DNA from 2 places in the Serratia sp. MMO-28 genome. Region 1 is predicted to be linked to the other one. Evidence: predicted binding sites of a transcription regulator. Region 1 holds the regulator's gene; the other holds the start of a gene.
The links. Region 1 encodes CRP, which controls carbon source genes, mostly activating them, when cyclic AMP is high. Its sites were predicted from a motif close to ATGTGANNNNNNTCACAT; they were not measured.
Positions count from the first base shown of each region.

Region 1 (3,422 bases):
CAGGGTGAAACTGCGTTTTTTCGGCAGAAGGGGGCACGCATGCGTCAGTTACCAAAATTGCAACAGCTGAAAGCTTTTCAGCAAGTGATACGCTGTGGCAGCATTCGTGCCGCGGCACGCGCGTTAGATCAGTCTCAACCGGCGATCAGCCGCTCGATCCAGGAACTGGAACAAACGCTGAAAACCCAGCTGATTGTGCGCGGCAGTAAAGGGATGACGCTGACGCCAAACGGCCACATTTTTGCTCTGCGGGTGCAATTAGTGATTGAGGAATTACAGCGCGCCACTGAGGAGATCCAACAGTTGGACCAGCGTTCGCAAGGCAGCCTGGCGATAGGCTGCTCTTCGCTGCTGGCCGTGACGCTGTTGCCGAAACTGGTCGAACTCTTCAAGGCCTCTACCCCGCAGGCCAATCTGTTGATCCGCGAAGCGCAGCTTTCAACGTTATTGCCCGCCTTGCAGGCTGGCAAGTTGGATTTTGCCGTCGGCACGAGCAGCCCTGAATTACCGCTGCAAGATTTAGTGCTCGAACCGCTGTTCAGCGCCCCATTTTGCGTTATTGCGCGCCGTGGGCACCCTTTGGCACAGGCAACCACGCTGCACGAACTGCACGAGGCCAAATGGCTGCTGCCGGAAACCGATATGGGTTATTACCAGCAACTGCAAACGCTGCTTGGCAACTTCTATCAACAGTTGTCCCAACGCCCCATTCGCTCAGATTCAGCGGTATGCGGCTTGAATATGGTGCTGAAGGCAGATTATTTGACGATCGTCGCGCGGGCCATGAACACGCCGTTCTATTTACATCAAGAACTGGTGGCTTTGCCTATCGACGATCTGCCGCAGGCACAGTACTGCGTCCTGTATTCACAAAAATCACCGCTGACCGTCACGGCGCGGCGATTTCTGGATTTACTACGCAGCCATTGCCAGCACTACCCTTGGTAGCCTCAGGCAACGTCACGAATTTCAAAGCTGTGGGTAACGCTGGCCGCTTTGCTCAGCATCAGCGAAACCGAGCAATATTTCTCGGCCGACAGGTTAACCGCACGCTCAACAATCTTATCGGTCAGCCCTTTACCAGTGACGATAAAATGCAGGTTGATATGGGTAAACAGACGCGGTGCTTCTTCACGGCGCTCCGAGGTCAGTTTCACCTCGCAGTCACGGACATCGTTACGGCCTTTCTGCAAAATAGACACGACGTCAATAGCACTGCAACCGCCCACTGACATCAAGACCATTTCCATTGGACTTGGCGCTTTATCGCCCGCGTTACCATCCATCAACACCTGATGGCCGGACGCAGACTCACCCAAGAATGTCAGCCCTTCCACCCACTTAACTCTTGCCTGCATTTTGTACACTCCGGTTAATTTCTCAAAATCAGGGTACGCTTTCGCATAGAAACTGGCAACGGAACCTGATGCTAATCATGCTGAAGCGAGACAACACAAGACACTCGCCTCACTCTGTGCTACAAACAGAGCCGCAATAACTCTTTCCAGGTCATCGATTTCAGGGAAATGCCCGAGGAAAGGGCCCTATATTGGCATGTTAACAGAATGTAACTTGCAGCACTTCACGCAAGTTAATATGCTAGAGTACAAGCGTATTTCTATAACATGCCTCAAAACCTGTTGATAGCCACCCCACATTACACCAGGCTATAAGCACGTTTTACAGGGAACTCTGACCCCTGTGATACAAGGCAGCGATAACAACAGAGGATAACAGCGAATGGTTCTCGGCAAACCGCAAACAGACCCTACTCTCGAATGGTTCCTGTCTCATTGCCATATCCACAAATATCCATCAAAGAGTACGCTGATTCACCAAGGTGAAAAGGCCGAAACGCTTTACTACATTGTGAAAGGCTCCGTTGCGGTGCTGATCAAGGATGAAGAAGGCAAAGAGATGATCCTGTCCTACCTGAATCAGGGGGATTTCATCGGTGAACTTGGATTATTTGAAGAAGGCCAGGAACGCAGTGCCTGGGTTAGAGCGAAAACAGCCTGTGAAGTGGCTGAAATTTCCTATAAGAAATTCCGCCAGTTGATTCAGGTTAACCCGGATATCCTGATGCGCCTGTCTGCGCAGATGGCAAACCGCCTGCAAGTCACCTCAGAGAAAGTGGGTAACCTCGCCTTCCTTGACGTTACCGGCCGCATCGCGCAAACCTTGCTGAATCTGGCAAAACAGCCCGATGCCATGACTCACCCGGACGGCATGCAAATCAAGATTACCCGCCAGGAAATTGGTCAAATCGTCGGTTGCTCACGTGAAACCGTCGGTCGTATTTTGAAAATGCTCGAAGATCAAAACCTGATTTCTGCCCACGGCAAAACCATTGTCGTTTACGGCACGCGTTAATCATTGAAGAAGCGGCGTAGCAATACGCCGCTTTTTTAGCTTCCCCCGATTACTCATGTGGCGGCGCCTGATCTACCACCCAGAAGTCAACTACGCACTGCGGCAAACGCTGGTGCTGTGTCTGCCGGTGGTTTTCTTCCTGCTGCTGGGCAACCTGCAACTCGGCCTGCTGTTCTCTCTGGTGCCTGCCTGCTGCAACATTGCCGGATTAGACACACCCCACAAACGCTTTTTTAAACGCCTGATCGTCGGCGGCTCTCTGTTTGCCCTCAGCAGCTTGCTGCTGCAACAGGCGCTGTTGTGGCATATTCCGTTGCCCCTGCTGATGCTGGCGATGGCGCTGTTGCTGGGCGTCAGCGGTGAAATCAGCCCGCTGCATGCGCGCCTGCTGCCCGCCGCGCTGGTCGCGGCCATCTTCTCTCTCAGCATGGCAGGCCACGTACCGATCTGGCATACCCCGCTGCTGTATCTGGTTGGCACCCTCTGGTACGGGCTGTTCACCTGGTTCTGGTTCAAACTGTGGAAAGAGCAGCCAATGCGCGAGTCCCTGAGCCAGCTCTATATCCAGTTGGCGGACTATTTCGAAGCTAAATACTCGCTGCTGACCCAGCATATCGATCCCGAAACCGCACTGCCACCGCTGCTGCAACGCCAGCAGAAGGTGATGGACATGATCAGCCTGCTGTATCAGCAAGTTAACTTCCTGCCTCATGCCAATAGCCAGGAACAAAAACGCCTGCAGCGCACTTTCCAGGTGGCACTCGATCTGCAGGAACACATTACCGTCAGCCTGCATCAACCGGAAGAGGTGCAAAAGCTGGTCGAGCAGAGCCAGGCCGAAGCGATTATCCGCCGCAACGCGCAGGTGATTGCCGGGCGTTTACGCGTCGTGGCCAACGATATTCTCTATCACCGGCGCTCAACGCGTTTCAGCATGAAGAGTGAGCTGGCGGCACTGGAAAAAGTGGCCACACAGCATGCCGATAACCCGGTAGGCCAGTTCTGCTTTTACCATTTCAGCCGCATCGCCCGCCTGTTACGCACCCAAC
Region 1 is NZ_JBBCVB010000020.1:47,318-50,739, forward strand. Features, by position in the region: gene WG891_RS17715 (LysR substrate-binding domain-containing protein) at 40-948, shown strand; gene WG891_RS17720 (OsmC family protein) at 951-1,358, opposite strand; gene crp (cAMP-activated global transcriptional regulator CRP) at 1,741-2,373, shown strand; gene WG891_RS17730 (YccS/YhfK family putative transporter) at 2,429-3,422, shown strand, end outside.

Region 2 (3,422 bases), on a different contig from region 1:
GCCCGCTGTGCGGTAATGTCTGGTGAGGCGCCAAGGGTGGCGGAGAGTAATGAACCCGCCTGTTGGGTAAATGTACCGCCGATGTTGAGCGTAGAGTTGACCTGGCCAATGTTAGTGGTCGCCCCACTCTGAGCGGTATAATCGCCTGAAATACTGGAGGTACTTGCCTGTGAAAATTGCAGAGTGCCCTGCTGTACGGTGACGTTGCCAAAGGTATTGTTGTTAGTGAGAGTCAGTTGACCTGCGCCTGTTTTAATCAGGTCACCGCCGGTAATTGTACCGGCAAACAGGGTGTCATCCGTGGCACCGGTATTGTTGGCGGTGAGGGTCGCGCCGTTAAGGGTGATGGTACCGCCATTGCCGGAGAGGCGGTTGGCCAACTGGTTATTACCTGCGAAATTGAGTATGCCACCGTTAACGATCACATCAGAACTGCCGGAAAAGGCGTTGGCAAGCCCTGTCTGCAAGGTGCCGGCATTAACGATGGTGGCCCCGGTGTATTGCTGGGCCATGTTCAGCGCTAACGTACCCGCACCTTGTTTGGTCAGCGATCCTACACCGGTAAAGGCATTAGATGAGCTGATATCAAAGCCATTCGAGTCGATAACTGCGCCACCGGACAGCAATTGCAGCCCATCAGCCTCAGTCAGGCTGATAAAATCGGGCAGAGAGGACAATGCGCGCAGAGTCCCTTGATCAAAATAGAGTACCCCATTTCCTGTAACGCTGTTGGCGCTAACCAGGCCGCCATTTTCGATATACAAGGTACCACTCGCGCGGCCAGGGGAGCTCCCTACGGTCAATATACCCGCATTGGCCCAGGTGGATCCTACACCGCTCACCGTGACGGTGCCTGTGCCAGGTAAAATCCCGCTCCTACCAATGGTACCAGCGCTGTTGGTCACCGTAGCGCCATTCTGGATGGTCAGTTGCCCGTTCGTCCCATTGCCGACTATCGTCGAAGTACCAATGCTTACGTTTGACCCTACACCATCAACGGTAGCCATACCCTCACCTGTAGGTTGATCAGTATTGTTGTAGCCAATACCTAAGATCAAACCAGTAGAAACCTTTCCACCGTCTTTAACGATAAGGGAGCCAATACCGCTATATCCGACAAATAAAGAGCTTGAAGTTATGCTAAGTGTTGAACCTGCACCAGAAACAAGGACTTGCCCGGAACTATGACCTATCCTACCGATATAACTGACCCCGGCATTTACCACCCCGCCGTTTTCTATGGTAAGCGTGCCGCTGCTATCTTTAGCATAGCCTACATATATGGTTCCATTGCTCCAGCGCGAACCGGTACCAGAAACAATAACATTGCCAGTGCCAGTTGAGCTGCCGCCGAGATAACTAATCGTACTGGAGACGATCCCTCCATTCTGGATAATCAGAGTACCGTCGCCATTTACTCCCAAAAGCAAACTACTGCCCACATTCCAAGGTGAACTTTGTGTGTCTGGCACAATCACGGTTTGCCCGCCTTCAATGGTCGCCGCCAGCGTGCCCAGAGGGTAGCCTAGAAGAACCGCCATTATTGCTGCTGACATCGGTCGAAGTACAAAAGGTAAAGCGTTCTTGCGCATACCATATCCTTATAAGGTGTAATGACATGAATGTGATGAGGTGAACTTCTTGACGTTGAAAATATGATGCGGCGAAGCGCATAAGTGCGATTCTGGGTTATGCACCGACAATGAAAGTGGTAAACCCATTGATGAATAAATAGTACACATGAGAAAATGTTACTAATTTGTTATCCATCACGGCTGATATCAATGAGTGTAGAAGATTCTTACGATAATGCCCTGATGGAAAGTTCAACCGGTCGTCTAAAATGAAGGCGATCCTATAGTTCCGTTATGGCATAATGCGCGCCAAATCACATTCCCTATGAAATAAAGAGCGAGCGCTGTGTTAAGCACTAACAACATCACCATGCAGTTTGGCAGTAAGCCGTTGTTTGAAAATATCTCCGTCAAGTTTGGCGGCGGTAACCGTTACGGTTTGATCGGAGCTAACGGCTGCGGTAAATCCACCTTTATGAAAATCCTCGGCGGCGATCTGGTGCCAAGCGCCGGTAACGTGTTCCTCGATCCGAACGAGCGCCTGGGTAAACTGCGCCAGGATCAGTTCGCGTTTGAAGAGTTCAGCGTGCTGGATACCGTGATCATGGGCCATACCGAGCTGTGGGCGGTAAAAGAAGAGCGCGATCGCATTTACGCCATGGCGGAGATGAGCGAAGAAGACGGCTATAAAGTGGCCGATCTGGAAGTCGCCTACGGAGAGATGGACGGTTACACTGCTGAAGCCCGTGCGGGTGAACTGTTGCTCGGCGTGGGGATTCCGGTTGAACAGCATTACGGCCCAATGAGCGAAATCGCGCCAGGCTTTAAGCTGCGGGTGCTGTTGGCGCAGGCGCTGTTCTCTGATCCAGAAATTCTGCTGCTCGACGAACCCACCAACAACCTGGACATCGATACCATTCGCTGGCTGGAGCAGGTGCTGAACGAGCGTAACAGCACCATGATTATCATTTCGCACGACCGTCACTTCCTGAACATGGTGTGTACTCACATGGCGGATCTGGACTACGGCGAACTGCGCGTTTATCCAGGCAACTACGACGAATACATGACGGCAGCGACTCAGGCGCGTGAACGTCTGATGTCAGACAACGCTAAGAAGAAGGCGCAGATTAACGAGTTGCAGGCATTCGTCAGCCGCTTTAGCGCCAACGCTTCCAAATCCAAGCAGGCGACTTCTCGTGCCCGTCAGATCGACAAGATCCAACTGGAAGAGGTGAAAGCCTCCAGCCGTCAGAACCCGTTCATCCGTTTCGAGCAGGATAAGAAGCTGTTCCGTAACGCGCTGGAAGTGGAAGCGTTGACCAAAGGTTTTGACAACGGCCCGCTGTTCAGCAAGCTCAACCTGATGGTTGAAGTGGGTGAGAAAGTCGCGATTCTGGGCGCCAACGGTATCGGTAAATCCACCTTGCTGAAAACGCTGGTCGGGGATGAGTTGCCGGATCACGGTAGCGTGAAATGGTCGGAAAACGCCAAGATCGGTTACTACGCGCAGGATCACGAATACGAGTTTGATGACCAACTGACGGTGTTCGACTGGATGAGCCAGTGGAAGCAGGAGAAAGACGACGAGCAGGCAGTACGTAGCGTGCTGGGCCGTTTGCTGTTCAGCCAGGACGACATTAAGAAGCGCGTTAAGGTGCTGTCGGGCGGTGAGAAGGGCCGTATGCTCTTTGGCAAGATCATGATGCAGCGCCCGAACATTCTGGTGATGGATGAGCCAACCAACCACATGGATATGGAATCTATCGAATCACTGAACATGGCGCTGGAAATGTACGAAGGTACGCTGATCTTCGTTTCCCACGATCGCGAATTCGTGAGCTCGCT
Region 2 is NZ_JBBCVB010000019.1:324-3,745, reverse strand. Features, by position in the region: gene WG891_RS16790 (autotransporter outer membrane beta-barrel domain-containing protein) at 1-1,058, opposite strand, end outside; partial or broken gene WG891_RS27070 (autotransporter outer membrane beta-barrel domain-containing protein) at 1,074-1,541, opposite strand; gene WG891_RS16785 (ABC-F family ATPase) at 1,921-3,422, shown strand, end outside.
Region 2: the regulator CRP is predicted to act here: its motif matches at 1,877-1,894, upstream of WG891_RS16785 (ABC-F family ATPase).